2 regions of the Streptomyces sp. NPDC049813 genome follow, and region 2 is predicted to be linked to the other one. Evidence: riboswitches for the same ligand, from Rfam matches in the RefSeq annotation. Region 2 holds a riboswitch; the other holds the start of a gene.
The links. A riboswitch is a leader RNA that binds a small molecule or an ion and turns the genes downstream of it on or off. The one in region 2 is predicted to bind glycine.
Positions count from the first base shown of each region.

Region 1: it holds a riboswitch for glycine, as region 2 does, so the genes downstream of both, gcvP (aminomethyl-transferring glycine dehydrogenase) here and gcvT (glycine cleavage system aminomethyltransferase GcvT) in region 2, are expected to answer to the same signal.

Region 1 is NZ_JBITLI010000028.1:28,347-37,361, reverse strand. Features, by position in the region: gene ACIBW6_RS34570 (FHA domain-containing protein) at 1-595, shown strand, start outside; gene ACIBW6_RS34565 (MerR family transcriptional regulator) at 618-1,349, shown strand; gene ACIBW6_RS34560 (bifunctional nuclease family protein) at 1,435-1,908, shown strand; gene ACIBW6_RS34555 (MerR family transcriptional regulator) at 2,101-2,727, shown strand; gene ACIBW6_RS34550 (DNA polymerase IV) at 2,774-4,156, shown strand; gene ACIBW6_RS34545 (PRC-barrel domain-containing protein) at 4,205-4,603, opposite strand; glycine riboswitch at 4,718-4,812, shown strand; gene gcvP (aminomethyl-transferring glycine dehydrogenase) at 4,996-7,881, shown strand; gene ACIBW6_RS34535 (DUF5999 family protein) at 7,937-8,137, opposite strand; gene ACIBW6_RS34530 (hypothetical protein) at 8,458-9,015, opposite strand, start outside.
Region 2 is NZ_JBITLI010000013.1:217,483-226,497, forward strand. Features, by position in the region: gene ACIBW6_RS25650 (ABC transporter permease) at 1-159, opposite strand, end outside; gene ACIBW6_RS25655 (ABC transporter substrate-binding protein) at 309-2,078, opposite strand; gene ACIBW6_RS25660 (ABC transporter permease) at 2,192-3,196, opposite strand; gene ACIBW6_RS25665 (enhanced serine sensitivity protein SseB C-terminal domain-containing protein) at 3,482-4,273, opposite strand; gene ACIBW6_RS25670 (enhanced serine sensitivity protein SseB) at 4,389-5,165, opposite strand; gene ACIBW6_RS25675 (AAA family ATPase) at 5,215-5,877, opposite strand; glycine riboswitch at 6,013-6,112, shown strand; gene gcvT (glycine cleavage system aminomethyltransferase GcvT) at 6,283-7,395, shown strand; gene gcvH (glycine cleavage system protein GcvH) at 7,460-7,837, shown strand; gene glyA (serine hydroxymethyltransferase) at 7,844-9,015, shown strand, end outside.

The DNA of each region.
Region 1 (9,015 bases), on a different contig from region 2:
TTCCGGCCCGTACGCGTCCCATGCCCCTGGTGGGCAGCCGCGGCAGGAGGATCCGTCCATGTCGGCCATGGTCTGTACGAGGTGCGGGAACCGCAACGGCGAGAACAGCCGGTTCTGCTCCAACTGTGGTGCGCCGTTGCGCGGCGGAGCGGTCCCCGAGGGGCCGTCCGAGACGACGTCCACGATCTCCATCTCGGGTCTGGAGTCCTACGACCCCGAGGCCACCGGCCAGACGCAGCTGCCGACCCTGTCGCCCGAGGCGCAGGCCGCGGTCGACGCGCTGCCGCTGGGTTCGGCGCTCCTGGTGGTGCGCCGCGGACCGAACTCGGGCAGCCGGTTCCTGCTGGACGGCGACCTCACCACGGCGGGCCGCCACCCGCAGAGCGACATCTTCCTGGACGACGTGACCGTGTCGCGCCGCCACGTGGAATTCCGTCGCCAGCAGGACGGCTCGTTCACCGTCTCCGACGTCGGCAGCCTCAACGGCACGTACGTGAACCGGGAGCGGATCGACTCGCTGACGGTGAACAACGGCGACGAGGTGCAGATCGGCAAGTACCGGCTGGTCTTCTACGCGAGCCAGCGAGGCATCTGACCCCGAACCTTCAGGAAGGTCCATGCTTCACACACCGAGGGGCGGTACCGGAACGGGTACCGCCACCGCGGACAGTCGGCTGATGAGCATCGGCACCGTACTGAACGTGCTGCGCGAAGAGTTTTCCGAGGTCACCATCTCCAAGATCAGGTTCTTGGAGTCCGAGGGCCTCGTCGAGCCGCAGCGGACGCCCTCGGGCTACCGCAAGTTCAGCCCGGACGACGTCGAGCGGCTCGCCCACGTCCTGCGGATGCAGCGGGACCACTACCTGCCGCTGAAGGTCATCAAGGAGCAGCTCGACGCTCTGGAACCGGGCGAGGCGTTGCCCGTACCGGCCCCTGGGCGGCCCGGTGACGCCCTGGACGACGCCGAGGCGGCTCCCACCGCCGTGCGCATCGGCCGGGACGAGCTGCTGGCCGCCGTGGGCATCGAGGAGGACGAGCTCGACGAGTGGGAGTCGTACGGGCTCGTCGTCCCGCTGCCGGAGGGCGGCTACGACGCCGCGTCGGTGTCGGTGGCCGAGCTCATCGGTGAACTCGGCCGGTTCGGTATCGAACCGCGGCACCTGCGGGTCATGCGGGCGGCCGCGGACCGGGAGGCCGCTCTGGTGGACTCCGTGGTCGCGCCGCTCAAGGTGCACCGCAATCCGCAGACCAGAGCCCTGGCGCAGGCCCGGGCCAAGGAACTGGCGGGCCTCACCGTGCGGCTGCACGCGGCATTGGTGCAGACTGCACTCGGGGTGCGTCTGCCCTGATCGCGGGGCGGGCGAGCGCCGTGGGCCCGGCCCGCGGCGGATGCCCGACTACCCAAACCGGCCGGGCACGTCCTAGGGTTGCTGTGTGAACGAGCTCGACGTCGTAGGTGTCCGGGTGGAAATGCCCTCCAACCAGCCGATCGTGCTCCTGCGTGAAGTGGGAGGCGACCGCTACCTCCCCATCTGGATCGGACCGGGGGAGGCGACCGCGATCGCCTTCGCCCAGCAGGGCATGGCTCCCGCGCGTCCGCTGACGCACGACCTGTTCAAGGACGTGCTGGAAGCGGTCGGACAGGAGCTCACGGAAGTCCGTATCACCGACCTGCGGGAAGGTGTCTTCTATGCGGAGCTGGTGTTCGCAAGCGGCGTCGAGGTCAGCGCCCGCCCGTCGGACGCCATAGCGCTCGCGCTGCGCACCGGGACGCCGATCTTCGGCAGCGACGGGGTCCTGGACGACGCGGGGATCGCCATCCCGGACGAGCAGGAGGACGAGGTGGAGAAGTTCCGCGAGTTCCTCGACCAGATCTCACCCGAGGACTTCGGGACCAACAGCCAGTGACCGGCGCTCCCTGACCACGAGGCGGTCGCTCCCGGGCGGCCGCCTCCGCGCATTCAGCTAGCCTTTCCCCGCGGTGGGACACGGGAAACCACTCCTAGGGTGATTATCACTCGGCGTGGCGAGTGTGGCGTTCGTTGACGCACCCCTTGTGACTGCCTACCGTCGAGAAGGCAGGTCAAAGAGGAGGTCGGCGTGAGAAGCAGCGGCGACGGTACGGCGACGGGCGGTCCGTACTCGTTTCACGGCAGCGCGGCCGATCACACTCCGCAGCGCCCGCAGGCATTGTCTGCGGTGGCGGGGGAGAGCGGCGAAGCGGCTTCCGAGCAGGGGGATGTCGGGTACCGGGGACCCACCGCGTGTGCGGCGGCCGGCATCACGTACCGGCAACTCGACTACTGGGCCAGAACGGGTCTGGTCGAGCCGAGCGTACGGGCCGCGTACGGCTCGGGCACACAGCGGCTCTACAGCTTCCGGGACGTCGTGGTCCTCAAGGTCGTCAAGCGGTTCCTGGACACGGGCGTCTCCTTGCAGAACATCCGTACGGCCGTACAGCACCTGCGGGAGCGGGGCTTCGCGGACCTGGAGCGCATGACCCTGATGAGCGACGGCGCGACCGTGTACGAGTGCACGTCACCGGCCGAGGTGCACGATCTGCTCCAGGGCGGACAGGGCATCTTCGGGATCGCGGTGGGCGTGGTCTGGCAGGACGTGGAGCGGGCCCTGTCGCAGCTGCACGGGGAGCGCCTGGACACCGGGGAGACACTGGTGCGGCCCAATCCCGCGGACGAGCTGGCGAGGCGGCGCAACCGCGCCGGGTGAGCGCCGCGCGGCCGGGTTGTCAGTGGCGTAGGGCAGCATCGGTGGGGTGAGGAACGGTCCGACGATTCTGCATCTCGACATGGACGCCTTCTACGCCTCGGCGGAGCAGGCGGCCAAGCCGAGCCTGCGCGGGAAGGCGGTCGTCGTCGGCGGGCTCGGACCGCGAGGTGTCGTGGCGACCGCGTCGTACGAGGCGCGCAGGTTCGGGGTGCACTCGGCGATGCCGATGGGCCAGGCGCGGCGGCTCGCCCCCCATGCGGCGTACCTCGTGCCGCGGTTCCGGCTGTACCGGGAGATCAGCGAGCAGGTGATGGGGCTGCTGCGGGGGCTCTCGCCGCTGGTGGAGCCGCTGAGCCTGGACGAGGCGTTCGTCGATCTGGAGGCCGGTGAGGTGGCCTGGGACGAGGCGTCCGCGGAGGCCGTGGGGCACCGGCTGCGGGCGGACATCCGGCGGGTGACCGGCCTGACCGGGTCCGTGGGGCTCGCCGCCTCCAAGATGCTGGCGAAGATCGCGTCGGAGGAGGCCAAGCCGGACGGTCTCGTGCTGATCCGGCCGGGGACCGAGCGGGGGCTGCTCGGGCCGAAGTCCGTGCGCATCCTGCCCGGGGTCGGGCCGGCCACCGGGGACCACCTGCGGCGGGCCGGGATCCTCACGGTCGCGGAGATCGCCGGGGCGGGCGAGGACGAGCTGGTGCGGCTGCTGGGGAAGTCGCACGGGGCGCACCTGTACGCGATGGCGCTGGCCCACGACGACCGGCCCGTCGTCGCCGAGCGGGACTCCAAGTCGGTCTCGGTCGAGGACACGTACGACGTGGACATCCACGAGCGGGTGCGGGTCCGTGCGGAGGTCCAGCGGCTGGCCGACCGCTGCGTGGAGCGGCTGCGGGCGGCCGAGCGGTCGGGGCGGACCGTGGTCCTCAAGGTGCGGCGCTACGACTTCTCCACTCTGACGCGCTCCGAGACGCTGCGTGGGCCCACGGACGACCCGGGAGTGGTGCGGGAGGCCGCCGCGCGGCTGCTGGAGTCCGTCGACACGACCGGCGGGGTGCGGCTGCTCGGGGTCGGGGTGAGCGGCCTCGCCGACTACACGCAGGAGGACCTCTTCGCGCAGGCCGCAGCCGCGGAGGAGGACCGGCCCGCGGGGGAGGCCGTCGGGGCGGGGGAGGAGCCGGTCGCGGCCGTCGAGGTGGCCGCCGAGCCGGTGCCCGAGCGGCGGTGGATGGCGGGGCACGATGTCCGCCATGCCGAATACGGGCCGGGGTGGGTGCAGGGCAGCGGGCTCGGGCGGGTGACCGTGCGGTTCGAGACGCCGTACGCGGCGGGGCCCGGGCGGGTGCGGACGTTTCTCGTCGATGATCCGTCGCTGGAACCCGGGGAGCCCTTGCCGCTGGTCGAACCGGGCGCCGGCCGCGGCGAGGCGGAGGCGTAGAGCAGGTGCGGGCGCCGCTGACACGGGGCTCCGCCCCGGACCCGCTCCTCAATCGCCGGAGGGGCTCGGCTCGGTCGGCTCCGTGCCCGCGATGCGGCCGAACAGGACGTCGGGTGTCTCCGGTGCCCCCGGGGACGGCAGGGCCAGGCCGTAGTGGTGGTAGAGCTGGAGCTCCTGCTCGGGCGAGAGGTGGCGGCCCACGCCGAAATCGGGGGAGTCCTTGACCAGGGCGCGTTCGAAGGGGACGCGGAGGGTGCCGTCGACCAGTTCGCTGGGGGCCAGCGGGATGAAGGCGTCGCGGCTGAAGAGGCCGGTGCGTATCGCCGCCCACTCCGGTACACCCGTGGCGTCGTCGAGGTAGACCTCGTCGATCGTGCCGAGTCTGCTTCCGGTGCGGTCGAACGCCTTGCGGCCGATCAAGGTGCGCGGATCGATGTCGGTCTGCACGGGCCCTCCCGGAGGTCGCAACTCGTTTGTAAGCACTACGAAAGAGCACATTGGGGAAGGCGGCCACTCGAGGGATTCCCCGATGACGCCGCTGGTAGGCTGGCAAACGGCTGCTGACCCCGTGCGGGAGAGTCTCCGGAAGTCGTCGGAGGCGCCGAAGGAGCAAATCCTCCCCGGAATCTCTCAGGCCCCTGTACCGCACGGACGAGGTCACTCTGGAAAGCAGGGCGGGTGCACGTAGTCCGCCCTCACCGACGGTGAAAGCCGGCGCGCCGCGCGATCGTGCGGGCGGGCCGGTGAAGCTCTCAGGTTGAGATGACAGAGGGGGAGGCCGTCCGGGCACCCACGCCGTGGTGCCCCTCGCAGGTCGCACTGACCAGGAGGCCTCCGCAATGACCGCCAACCGTACTCCGCTCTCCGCGCTGGAGCAGGGCATCCCCTTCGAGCAGCGCCACATCGGTCCGGATGACGCCGCGCAGGCCAAGATGCTCGCGCAGGTCGGCTACGGCTCGCTCGACGAGCTGACGGCGGCCGCGGTGCCGGACGTGATCAAGAGCGCCGAGGCGCTGGAGCTGCCCGCCGCAAGGACCGAGGCCGAGGTCCTCGCCGAGCTGCGCGCCCTCGCCGACCGCAACGAGGTGCTCGGCTCGATGATCGGGCTCGGGTACTACGGGACGTTCACCCCGCCCGTCATCCTGCGCAACGTCATGGAGAACCCGTCCTGGTACACGGCCTACACGCCGTACCAGCCGGAGATCTCGCAGGGCCGCCTCGAAGCCCTGCTCAACTTCCAGACCATGGTCGCCGAGCTGACCGGGCTGCCGACCTCCGGCGCCTCCCTGCTCGACGAGGGCACCGCGGCCGCCGAGGCGATGGCGCTGTCGCGGCGCGTCGGCAAGGTCAAGGACGGCGTCTACCTCGTGGACGCCGACGCGCTGCCGCAGACCCGCGCGGTCATAGAGACCCGCGCCGAGCCGACCGGTGTGGAGATCGTCGTCGCCGACCTGGGCGACGGCATCCCCGCCGAGGTCGCCGAGCGCGGCGTCGTGGGCGTGCTCCTCCAGTACCCGGGCGCCTCCGGTGCCGTGCGGGACATCAAGCCCGTGATCGACCAGGCGCACGAGCTGGGCGCCGTCGTCACCGTCGCCGCCGACCTGCTCGCCCTCACGCTGCTGACCTCGCCCGGCGAGCTCGGCGCGGACATCGCCGTCGGCACCACCCAGCGCTTCGGCGTCCCGATGGGCTTCGGCGGCCCGCACGCCGGTTACATGGCCGTACGGGAGAAGTTCGCGCGGTCCCTGCCCGGGCGGCTCGTCGGCGTCTCCGTCGACGCCGACGGCAACAAGGCGTACCGCCTCGCCCTGCAGACGCGGGAGCAGCACATCCGTCGCGAGAAGGCGACGAGCAACATCTGCACGGCGCAGGTGCTCCTCGCCGTCATGGCCGGCATGTACGCCGTCTACCACGGGCCGGACGGCCTGCGCTCCATCGCGCGCCGCACCCACCGCTACGCCACGCTGCTCGCCGCCGGTCTGACCGCGGGCGGCGCCGAGGTCGTGCACGGGACGTACTTCGACACCGTGACGGTCCGGGTGCCGGGCACGGCCGCCCAGGTCGTCCGCGCCGCCCGGGAGGGCGGGGTGAACGTGCGCCTGGTCGACGCCGACCACGTGTCGGTCGCCTGCGACGAGACCACCACGCGTGACCGGCTCCACGTCGTGTGGAGCGCGTTCGGCGTCGAGGCCGACATCGAGGCGCTGGACGCCGCGACGGCGGACGTGCTCTCCGGTGCGGCGCTGCGCACCGACGAGATCCTGACGCACCCCGTCTTCCACCAGTACCGCTCCGAGACCGCGATGCTGCGTTACCTGCGCAGGCTCGCCGACCGCGACTACGCGCTCGACCGCGGCATGATCCCGCTGGGGTCCTGCACGATGAAGCTGAACGCGACGACGGAGATGGAGCCGGTCACCTGGCCCGAGTTCGGGCAGCTGCACCCCTTCGTGCCGGCCGAGCAGGCGCAGGGCTACCTCACGCTCATCACCGAGCTGGAGGAGCGGCTCGCCGAGGTCACCGGGTACGACAAGGTCTCGCTCCAGCCGAACGCGGGGTCGCAGGGCGAGCTGGCCGGGCTGCTGGCCGTGCGCGGCTACCACCGGGCCAACGGGGACGCGCAGCGGACCGTCTGCCTCATCCCGTCGTCGGCCCACGGCACGAACGCGGCGAGCGCCGTGATGGCCGGGATGAAGGTCGTCGTCGTGAAGACCGCCGACGACGGCGAGATCGACGTCGCGGACCTCCGCGCCAAGATCGAGCAGCACGCGGAGCAGCTCGCCGTCCTCATGATCACGTACCCGTCGACGCACGGCGTCTTCGAGGAGCACGTCGCCGACATCTGCGCCGCCGTGCACGACGCCGGCGGCCAGGTGTACGTCGACGGCGCGAACCTCAACGCGCTGGTGGGCCTGGCCAAGCCGGGGCACTTCGGCGGCGACGTGTCGCACCTGAACCTGCACAAGACGTTCTGCATCCCGCACGGCGGCGGCGGCCCCGGTGTCGGCCCGGTCGGGGTGCGCGCGCACCTCGCCCCGTACCTGCCGAACCACCCGATGCAGCCGGCCGCGGGACCGGAGACCGGTGTCGGACCGATCTCGGCCGCTCCGTGGGGCTCCGCCGGCATCCTGCCGATCTCGTGGTCGTACGTGCGGCTCATGGGCGGTGAGGGGCTGAAGCGGGCGACGCAGGTCGCGGTGCTCTCCGCCAACTACATCGCCAAGCGGCTCGAACCGCACTACCCCGTGCTCTACACCGGGCCCGGCGGGCTCGTCGCGCACGAGTGCATCATCGACCTGCGGCCGCTGAGCAAGGCGACCGGCGTCACCGTCGACGACATCGCCAAGCGCCTCATCGACTACGGCTTCCACGCGCCGACCATGTCGTTCCCGGTCGCCGGGACGCTGATGATCGAGCCGACCGAGAGCGAGGACATCGACGAGCTGGACCGGTTCTGCGAGGCGATGATCGCCATCCGCGGCGAGGTCGAGCGGGTCGCCTCCGGCGCCTGGCCGGTCGAGGACAATCCGCTGCGGAACGCGCCGCACACGGCCGGGATGCTCGGCGGGGAGTGGGAGCACGCGTACACCCGCGAGGAGGGTGTCTTCCCCGCGGGGGTCAGCGCTTCCGACAAGTACTGGCCGCCGGTGCGCCGTATCGACCAGGCGTTCGGCGACCGGAACCTGGTGTGCTCGTGCCCGCCCCTGGACGCCTACGAGGCGTGAGGGAGGTGCCGAGGGCCGCGCGGCCGACCGCGCGGCCCTCGGCGCGGCACAGCGGCTACGCCGCCGTCACCACCGGCGCCAGCGGGCGGTGCGGGGCGATGACCGTGCCGTTGGGCAGCAGTTCGCCGGTGTCCTCGAAGAGCAGCACCCCGTTGCACAGGAGGCTCCAGCCCTGCTCCGGGTGGTGAGCCACGGGGAGGGCGGCCTCCCTGTCCGCGGAGTCTGCTGTCGGGCACGATGGCTGGTGCTGGCACATGGCTGGGTACTTTCGCTGCGTAGTGATCTCGATGATGTCGGCGTCCGTGCTGCGGCTGGAAGTCATGTCCATGGCCGCCCCCCGTTTTCAGTCGGTCGGAACCCAGTGTTGCCCTGCGGGCGTCGATCCGCAGGCATTTCCTTGCAGCGGTCCTCACTTGAGCAAGACGCATCACCCGTGCGGGCGGTTCAGCTCAATTGCCCGGCCTCTTCGGGTGGTTCGGGGTGGCCTGAGCGGACTAGTCCGCCCGGGCAGGACTGTGCCCCGCGGTCGGATGCCGCGGGGCACAGCTCTGAGAGGCGTGGTTCCCTCCGGTCGGCTCAGGCCAGCAGGGCGGCCCGTGGCGAGGTCAGCCGCAGGGCGAGGACCGGCAGCAGCTCCGCCACCCGGTGCGGGCGGTAGGCCGCGATGCCCGGGGGCGCCGGGGCGAGCGGGACCAGGATGTCGTCGGCCGCCGGATCGCCGCTCGCCGGGTCGGCCGTGGGGTCGCCGTGCAGCCACAGGGTGAGCATGTACAGCTCCGGCACCGAGAGCAGGCGCGGCTGGTAGGTCCCCGGCAACGACTCCGCCTGGCGCAGGGCGCGCTCGGTGGAGGTGATGTACGGACCCTCGAAGAAGTGCGAGAAGGCCCAGCCGTCCGGGGTGAGCATGGTGTCGGCGGCCGCCACCGCCCGGTCCGCGCACCGGACCAGGAAGCGCCAGCCGGTCAGGCGGGCGGGGGTGGGACGGCCGGTGGTCTCGGTGATGCGGTCCAACTCGTAGACCGGCAAAGGCAGTTCGGGACTTGCTGGTCCCTGCGCGGCGCGCAGGGACGGGGTGCGGGCCTCACGGACGGCGGTGGGAGAACTCAGGGCCGCGAGGACGCTGCGCAGGGCAGG
Region 2 (9,015 bases):
GGCGAGCTGCTCGGCACCGGTTGCCTTGCCGGCGAAGAGGACGGCCACGTCCTGACCCGCCCATTTGGGCAGCATGAAGAAGATGGTGAAGGTCGCCAGGAGGACGACGAGCACCATGATGACAACGGCGAACAGGCGCCGGATGAGATAAGCAAGCACTGTGCGCGGCCCGGCGGTGGCCGGGGACCCCTCGTGGGGGTCCCCGGTCACCGCCCGGGGCCATCACCTGCCCTTCGGACTGGCGGGTTTCGGCGGCTGGAGCAGGAGGTGCCCGGGTGGCGGATCGGCTCCGGCGCCCGGGCGGGGTGTTACTTGACGACGCCGAGGGAGGCGTAGTCGTAGCGACCGCTGTACGCGTCGGACATGTAGACGTTGGTCAGACGCGGGCCACGCCAGGTGATGTTCTTCTCGTAGATGAAGGGCATCCAGTCGGCCTGGTCCAGGATCCGCTTGTCGAGCTGCTCGTAGATCTTGCCGGCCGCCTCGGGGTCGGTCTCGGCGATCGCGTCGTCGAAGAGCTTGTCGATCTTCGGGTCCTTGATCTGCGACTCGTTGTAGTTACCCGTGTCGAAGAGGAACCGGCTGTCCCACAGCGGCTGGCCGAAGCCCTGGCCGGACGGGAAGTCCGGGCCCCAGCCGCTCATGGTCATGCCGTAGCCGCGCTCCTTGACCACCTTCGGCGAGCCGGTGATCGAGGAGATCTCGGCGCCGTCGAGCGAGTCGACCTCGACCTTGATGCCGACCTTGCCGAGCTGCTCCTGGAGCGCCTCGGCGGTGTCGACCTCACCCGGGTTGTTGGTGCGGGCGGTGAGCTTGGTGGAGAAGCCGGACGGCTTGCCGCACTCCTTCAGCTCGGCCTTGGCCTGGGCCGCGTCCGGCTTGCCCTTGCGGGCGAGGACGCCGTACGGGTCGTAGTCGCTGTGGCCCTTGATGGAGGTGGGCAGCGTGGAGTTGGCGATGTCGCCGCCGGCCAGCTTGCCGCCGCGGGTCTGCTGGAGACCGGCGAAGTCCGTCGCGTAGAACACGGCCTTGCGGCAGTGGACGTTGTCGAACGGCTTGGCGGTGTGGATCAGCGCGACGTAGCGGACGAAGGAGGTCCGCATGTTGTCGACGCTGTCGCGGTGGTCCTGGACGGCCGAGACGCGACCCGACTGGGTCATGCCCGTGCCGTTCAGGTCGACGTCGTAGTCGCCTTCCATCAGGCGCTTGTCGTTCTCCTCCAGGTTGGCGGAGATCGTCACGTCGACCTTGTCGGGCAGCGCGGCGCGGACCGGGTCCGAGGCCTTCTTCCAGGCCGTGTTGCGGACCAGGACGATCTTCTTGCCGGCCTTGTACGACTGGAACTTGTAGGGACCGGCCGAGAACGGGTGCTGGGTGTACTTGTTGGCGGTGTCCTTGGCCTGCTTGACCGGCGAGCCGGACGGCATGGCGAGGAACTGCTCGAAGTCACCGTTGGGCTTGGGCAGCTTGAAGACGATGGTCTTCGCGTCCGGCGTCTCGATCGACTTCAGGCCCAGCTTGTCCTTGGACTTGTCCTTGTAGGGGCCCTTGTACTCGCCCTTGGGGTCCAGGTTCTGCTTCAGGTACTGCGGGCCGCCGGTGATGACGTCCGTGGCCCAGACGCGCTCGATGCCGTACTTGATGTCCTGCGCGGTGATCGGCGACCCGTCCTCCCACGTGACGCCGTCACGCAGTTCGTACGTGTACGTCTTGCCGCCGTCGGTGATCTTCGCGGTCGACTTGGCGAGGTCGCCGACGAGCTCGGTGGAGGCGGCGCCCGGCTTCGGCGCGAACGTCACGAGCTGACGCGTGTAGAAGCGCATGAAGTCCCACGACATGCCGTAGTAGGCGCGCTGCGGGTCGGCGGAGTCCAGGTCCTGCTTGCCGACCATGCGCAGCGTGCCTCCCTTCTTCGTGGAGGCGTTGGCGACCTTGTTGTACGCCGCGTCGTAACCGGCGCCCTTCGACGAGTCCTTGGAGTCGCCGTCACCGCCGCCGCACGCCGTGGTCGACACGAGCGCCGCGACGACGAGGGCGGCGCCGGCGGCGAGCCGTCGTTTCGAGGAACCTGTGGGCATTTTCTCGTAACCTCCGAGATCGCGGTCCCGGGCAGACGCCGGAGAACCATGGAGTCGAGCCACCTGACAGTGCGGCAGGGGCAGTTCGGAACGGACCGGTCGGGCGGGTGGCTCTACCGGGTCCCCTTCGGGTCGAGCGCGTCGCGCAGCCCGTCACCGAAGAGGTTGAACGCGAGGACGGTGATGAAGATCGTGACGCCCGGGAAGACCATGAACATCGGGTCGTGCTCGTAGGTCTCCAGCGCGTCGCGGAGCATGCCGCCCCAGGAGGCGGTGGGCGGGCGGACACCGGCGCCGAGGAAGCTGAGCGCGGCCTCCGTCAGGATGTTCGTGGGGATCATCAGCGTCATGTAGACGACGATCGGCGCGACCAGGTTGGGCAGCAGCTCGCGGAAGAGGACGTGGCGGGAGCCGCCGCCCAGCGACCGGGCCGCCTCGACGTATTCGCGTTCGCGCAGCGAGAGCGTCTGGCCGCGGACGATGCGGCCGATGTAGGGCCAGCCGAAGAAGCCGATGACCATGACGAGGACCGCGATGCGCACCCCGCTGCCGGTCAGGCCCAGCAGGTCGTCCGGGAGGACCGAGACCAGGGAGATGATGAAGAGCAGCTGCGGGAAGGAGAGCAGCACGTCCATCACGCGGCTGATCAGCGCGTCGATCCAGCCGCCGAAGTACCCGGCGACGATGCCGAAGAGGGTGCCGAGGGCCACCGCGACGATCGCCGCGAGGAAGGCGACGAGCAGCGAGATGCGGGCGCCGTAGACGATGCGGCTGAACACGTCGCGGCCCTTGTTCGGCTCGACGCCGAAGAGGAAGTCGCCGCTGACGCCGCCGAGGGAGCCGCTCGGCAGGTTGGTCAGGGGGTCGAGCTTGTCCTGGTGGAACTGGTTCGGCGGGTGGCCGAGCAGGCTCACGATGAGCGGCGCGAAGACGGCCACCAGGATCAGGAAGACGACAACGATGCCACCGGCGAGGGCGACCTTGTCCCGCTTGAGGCGGTTCCAGGCGATCTGCTTCAGCGACCGGCCCTCGACCTTGCCGCCGGCGCCGCTCGCGGCGGCGTCGACCGGGGCGGTCGGCTCCGTCTCCGCAGTCGTGTCGTGCAATGGTGCCGTCATCGTGGCAAGGACCCCTCTCAACCGGCGGTGACCGGCCCGCACTTGCCGCTGTAGCGGCGTGGTTCAGTCCGTCGTACACAGAGGCGAAGCCCCCTGCTGCGGGAGTCTTCAACCTGTGTGCGATCTGTTGCCAGACTTGGCGGTGAAAGGATGCCTAAACGTGATGCGGTCAGGGGTGTTCCGTTATCCGGACAGCCGTGAACGGGGTGCGAACATTGGGCAGTTGGGTCAGAAGGGGCGCCAGCCCGGACAAACCGCTGCCGTCCGGCGATTGAGGACAATCGGTCAGTAAGAGGCACCGTAGGGCGGCGGGTACCCGTAACCGCCGCCCGCCTGACCGGCGGGAGCGGCGTGCGCCTCGCGGTCGTAGAACGGGCGGGCGTTGGCCCGCAGCCACATCGCCACCGGGTCGTACGCGTCGGACATCGCCACCGTGGAGACCGGCAGCCCGTCCGGGACCGCGGCGACGGACTGCTGCATCATCGCGCGGACGGCGTCCACCGACGCGGGCGAGGCGTCGTACACGTCCAGGCCGATCGCCAGGTACGGCGCGCCGACCGCGGGCTGCACCCAGGCGCGGCGCAGCGCCCGCACGGCCGTGGTGCGGTGCGCGTTCTGCGCGAGCAGCGCCCAGAACTGCGGGAGCTCCAGGGTCGGTTCGCTCAGCCGCAGCGGCCCGGCCGGCTGCCGGTCGAGCCCGCCCGCGATCCGGCGCAGGTCGAGCCAGGGCACGCCCACCCCGCCGCCGGGCGCGTGCGGATTGAGCCACAGGCCGTAGTGGTCGGGGTAGAGGGTGCGGGCCGCGTCGACCCCGCCGACCACCTCGTAGGCGCGGGACCAGCCGGAGGCGGAGAGCTCCTGCGCGGAGGTGACGCAGGGGGCGTACGAGAAGCCGTCCACGTCCATCTGGCCGTACTGGGCGTCGGGCGAGCCGGCCTGGCCGTGCCAGAGCAGCATCCAGACCTGGCCGGTGGCGAGGGCCGCGAGGAGCTCCTCGTACGCGTCATAGCGCCCGGGGGTCACCTGGCGCAGCATGTGCTCGACCTGTCCGGCCGCGGCCGTGCCCGACGCACTCACCCGTAACCGCCCCTTCTGAACCTTTGTGTCCCGCACCTGGCCGGGGGCGATGCCGCCCGGTCACGTCATGAAACCAGCTTAAGCGGCGTTCCTGACACCGACTTGACGGACGGCGTCACCGTTCCCGTACATAGAACGGGCGGACGCGGGTGCGCAGGAAGTCGGCGACCGGGTCCTGCGTGACGTCGAGGAAGACCAGGTTCACCGGCCAGGCGGCCGGGGCCCGGCCGAGGGCGCGGCCCAGCGCGTCCAGCGGGAGGTCGCGCGCGGCGCCCTCCCACGCGGTGAGCCGGACCCCGACGAAGAGGGAGGGCGCCGCGTCCTCCACGGAGGCGAGGCAGCGGTGCGCACTGAGCACGGTGCCGGTCGCCTCGAACTCCTCGCGCACCGCCGCGAGGAAGTCGACCGGATCCTGCTGCCAGTCGGGTTCGCTGAGCACGACGCGGCCGCCGCTGCCCGGCCCGTCCAGCGGGCCGCGGCCGCCGCGGGCCAGTTCGGCGACGCCGGGCGGGGGCAGCGGGATGCCCACGGCGCCGTCCGGGTTGAGGGCGAGGCCGACCTGGGCGGGCAGGCCGCGCGCGAACTCGACGGCGGGGGCCACCGTGCAGCTCATCCGGCCGCCGGTGACCTGCATGAACTGCTGCTCGGAGCTGAACACGGGGACGTAGACCTGGCCGTCGATCTCCATGGTCGGCAGGTCGAGGTCGCGGCTGTCGGTGCTGCCGCCCCTGGGCAGGGGTATCCAGATCGGGCTGCGGCCGAGGACCTCGACGATGCGGCCGCCCGCGCCCGCGACGCCGACCGAGGCGGCGAGGACCTCCTCCAGCTCGTTCGCCGGCCAGCCCTGGACCGGATGGGGGTGCGCAGCCTCGTGAAATGCCGGGTGTTCCATAGCCGCCGACGATAACGCCTGGGGCCGCCCCGGCCGGGGTGCGGCCGGATCACTCCCGGAAGGCGATCCCGCCGAGCGCGTCGGTGGCCGCGCGGTCCAGGAGCACCGCCGATGCGATGCCGACGGGCAGCTCGCCCCGCTCCGTCGACGTCACCAGCGCGCCCACCGCCCGCCGGTGCCGGGCGAAGGCGTAGCGCGACACGCCCCGGCCCCGCTCCCGCTGGCCGGCGCGGGCCGTGTCCGGCGGCACGTCGAGGAGCAGCAGGTGGACGGCGGCGCCGCGGCGCCGGGCCGCGCGGGTCACCCAGCGGCGCACCCAGGCCTGGGTGCCGCAGTCGTGGACGACGACGCTGGCGCCGGAGCGCATCGCCCGGCGCAGGCCGGCGTAGTGCGCGACGCGGACCAGCGGCCGGTAGAGGACGTAGGGCACGGCGCGCGGCAGCCGGGCGGCCCAGCGCTCGCGGGTGTCCTGGGAGTCGACGCGCACGACCGTGACGGCCCGGCGCATCAGCGTGGACTTGCCGCTGCCGGGCAGTCCGGAGAGCACGACGAGGTCGCCGGCGGCGAAGGCGATGAGCCGCGGGGTGCGGCCGCTCCGCCCCCGCAGGTCCCGCACCGAACGCTGCCGGGGGACCCGGACCCGGGGCACCGCCGCGGCCGCGGCCGGTGCCGTCGTCGTGTACGCCCCCGCGATGGCCTTGCGCACCGTGATCGTCCTCCCCCTGCCGCCCACCCACCTCTTGCCCGCCAAGTGTAAAGAGAAGGTAATGCCCGCCGTGGGGTTTCCCCGTTCCGCGGGCATGCAATGATGTGCGCGCCGCAGGCACACAACCGCATACCGGCCGCTTGAATCCGCGCGGGAGAGTTCCGGACACGTAGGTGGACCCGGACGCCGAAGGAGCAAGTTCCTCCCTTGAATCTCTCAGGCCCCGTACCGCGCGGGCGAGGCACATCTGAAAAGCGGGCCTTCCGTCCAGTACGGCGGCCCCACCCAAGGTGCAAGCCGTGACCAGCAGTACGTGTGGTCGGGGCGAACCTCTCAGGTTCCGATGACAGATGGGGAGGCCTCCGCCACGGGGGACCCCTCGCCATCGCCGTCACGCCCGGGAGCACCGCCATGAGTACGCCTCGTACGACCGCCCTGGACGCCCTGCACCGCTCGCTGGGCGCCACCATGACCGACTTCGCGGGCTGGGACATGCCGCTGCGCTACGCCAGCGAGCGCGAGGAGCACCAGGCCGTGCGGACGCGGGCCGGGCTCTTCGACCTCTCCCACATGGGCGAGATCACGGTGACCGGCGCGGACGCGGCGACCCTGCTGAACTTCGCGCTGGTCGGCAACATCGCCACGGTCGGCGTGGGCCGCGCCCGCTACACGATGATCTGCCGGGCCGACGGCGGCATCCTCGACGACCTGATCGTCTACCGCCTCGCCGAGACCGTGTACATGGTCGTCGCCAACGCGGGCAACGCGCAGACCGTGCTCGACGCCCTGACCGAGCGCGCCGCCGGCTTCGACGCCGAGGTCCGCGACGACCGCGACGGGTACGCGCTGCTCGCCGTGCAGGGTCCGCACTCCGCCGCGATCGTGAAGTCCGTCACCGACGCCGACCTGGACGGGCTGAAGTACTACGCCGGGCTGCCCGGCACCGTCGCCGGGGTCGAGGCGCTCATCGCGCGCACCGGCTACACCGGCGAGGACGGCTTCGAGCTGTTCGTCGCGCCCGCCGACGCGGAGAAGCTCTGGCAGGCCCTGACCGAGGCGGGCGCCGAGTACGGCCTCGTCCCGTGCGGCCTGTCCTGCCGCGACACGCTGCGCCTGGAGGCGGGCATGCCGCTGTACGGGCACGAGCTGACCACGGAGCTGACGCCGTTCGACGCGGGGCTCGGCCGGGTCGTGAAGTTCGAGAAGGACGGCGACTTCGTGGGCCGCGAGGCCCTGGCGGCCGCCGCGGAGCGCGCCGAGAGCGCCCCGCCCCGCAAGCTCGTCGGCCTGATCGCCGAGGGCCGCCGCGTCCCGCGCGCGGGCATGCCGGTCGTCCACGGCGGACAGGTGATCGGCGAGGTCACCTCCGGCGCGCCCTCCCCGACCCTGGGCAAGCCCCTCGCCATGGCGTACGTGGACGCCGCGCACGCCGCGCCGGGTACGGCGGGTGTGGGCGTCGACATCCGCGGTACGCACGAGCCGTACGAGGTCGTGGCGCTGCCGTTCTACAAGCGCCAGAAGTGACGTGTCCGCACCCGCACTCCCCCACTGTCATCAGCACCCTCCCGCGTACAGGAGAATTCGCCTCATGAGCAACCCCCAGCAGCTGCGTTACAGCAAGGAGCACGAGTGGCTGTCGGCCGTCGAGGACGGCGTCGCCACGGTCGGCATCACGGAGCACGCGGCCAACGCGCTCGGTGACATCGTGTTCGTCCAGCTCCCCGAGGTCGGCGACAGCATCACCGCGGGCGAGACCTGCGGCGAGCTGGAGTCCACCAAGTCGGTCTCCGACCTGTACTCCCCGGTCTCGGGCGAGGTCACCGAGGCCAACCAGGACGTCGTCGACGACCCGTCGCTGGTGAACTCGGAGCCCTTCGAGGGCGGCTGGCTCTTCAAGGTCCGCGTCTCCGAGGAGCCGAAGGACCTGCTCTCCGCCGACGAGTACACCGAGTTCTCCGGGAGCTGACCCGATATGACCGACAAGTCCGCAATGAACCAGTCCCTGCACGAGCTCGACCCGGACGTGGCCGAGGCCGTCGACGCCGAGCTGCGCCGCCAGCAGTCGACCCTGGAAATGATCGCCTCGGAGAACTTCGCGCCGGTCGCCGTCATGGAGGCGCAGGGCTCGGTCCTCACCAACAAGTACGCCGAGGGCTACCCCGGCCGCCGCTACTACGGCGGCTGCGAGCACGTCGACGTCACCGAGCAGATCGCCATCGACCGGGTCAAGGAGCTGTTCGGCGCCGAGTACGCCAACGTGCAGCCGCACTCGGGCGCCTCCGCGAACCAGGCCGCCCTCTTCGCGCTCGCCAAGCCCGGCGACACGATCCTCGGCCTGGACCTGGCGCACGGCGGCCACCTGACGCACGGCATGCGGCTCAACTTCTCCGGCAAGCAGTTCGAGGTGGTCCCGTACCACGTCGACGACGCCGGCCTGGTCGACATGGCCGAGGTCGAGCGGCTCGCCAAGGAGCACCGCCCGAAGGTGATCATCGCCGGCTGGTCGGCGTACCCGCGTCAGCTGGACTTCGCGGAGTTCCGCCGGATCGCCGACGAGGTCGAGGCGTACCTGTGGGTCGACATGGCGCACTTCGCCGGTCTGGTCGCGGCCGGGCTGCACCCGAACCCGGTCGAGTACGCCGACGTCGTCACCTCGACGACGCACAAGACGCTCGGCGGGCCGCGCGGCGGCATCATCCTCGCCAAGAAGGACTTCGCGAAGAAGCTGAACTCGTCCGTCTTCCCGGGCTTCCAGGGCGGCCCCCTGGAGCACGTGATCGCGGCCAAGGCCGTCTCCTTCAAGGTCGCGGCGAGCGAGGACTTCAAGGAGCGCCAGCGGCGCACGGTCGAGGGCGCCCGCATCCTCGCCGAGCGGCTGACCTCCGAGGACGCCCGCGCCCACGGGGTGAACGTGCTCTCCGGCGGCACGGACGTGCACCTGGTCCTGGTCGACCTGCGCGACTCCGAGCTCGACGGGCAGCAGGCCGAGGACCGCCTCCACGAGGTCGGCATCACGGTCAACCGCAACGCCGTCCCGAACGACCCGCGGCCGCCGATGGTCACCTCCGGCCTGCGCATCGGCACCCCGGCGCTCGCCACCCGCGGCTTCACCGCCGAGGACTTCACCGAGGTCGCCGACGTGAT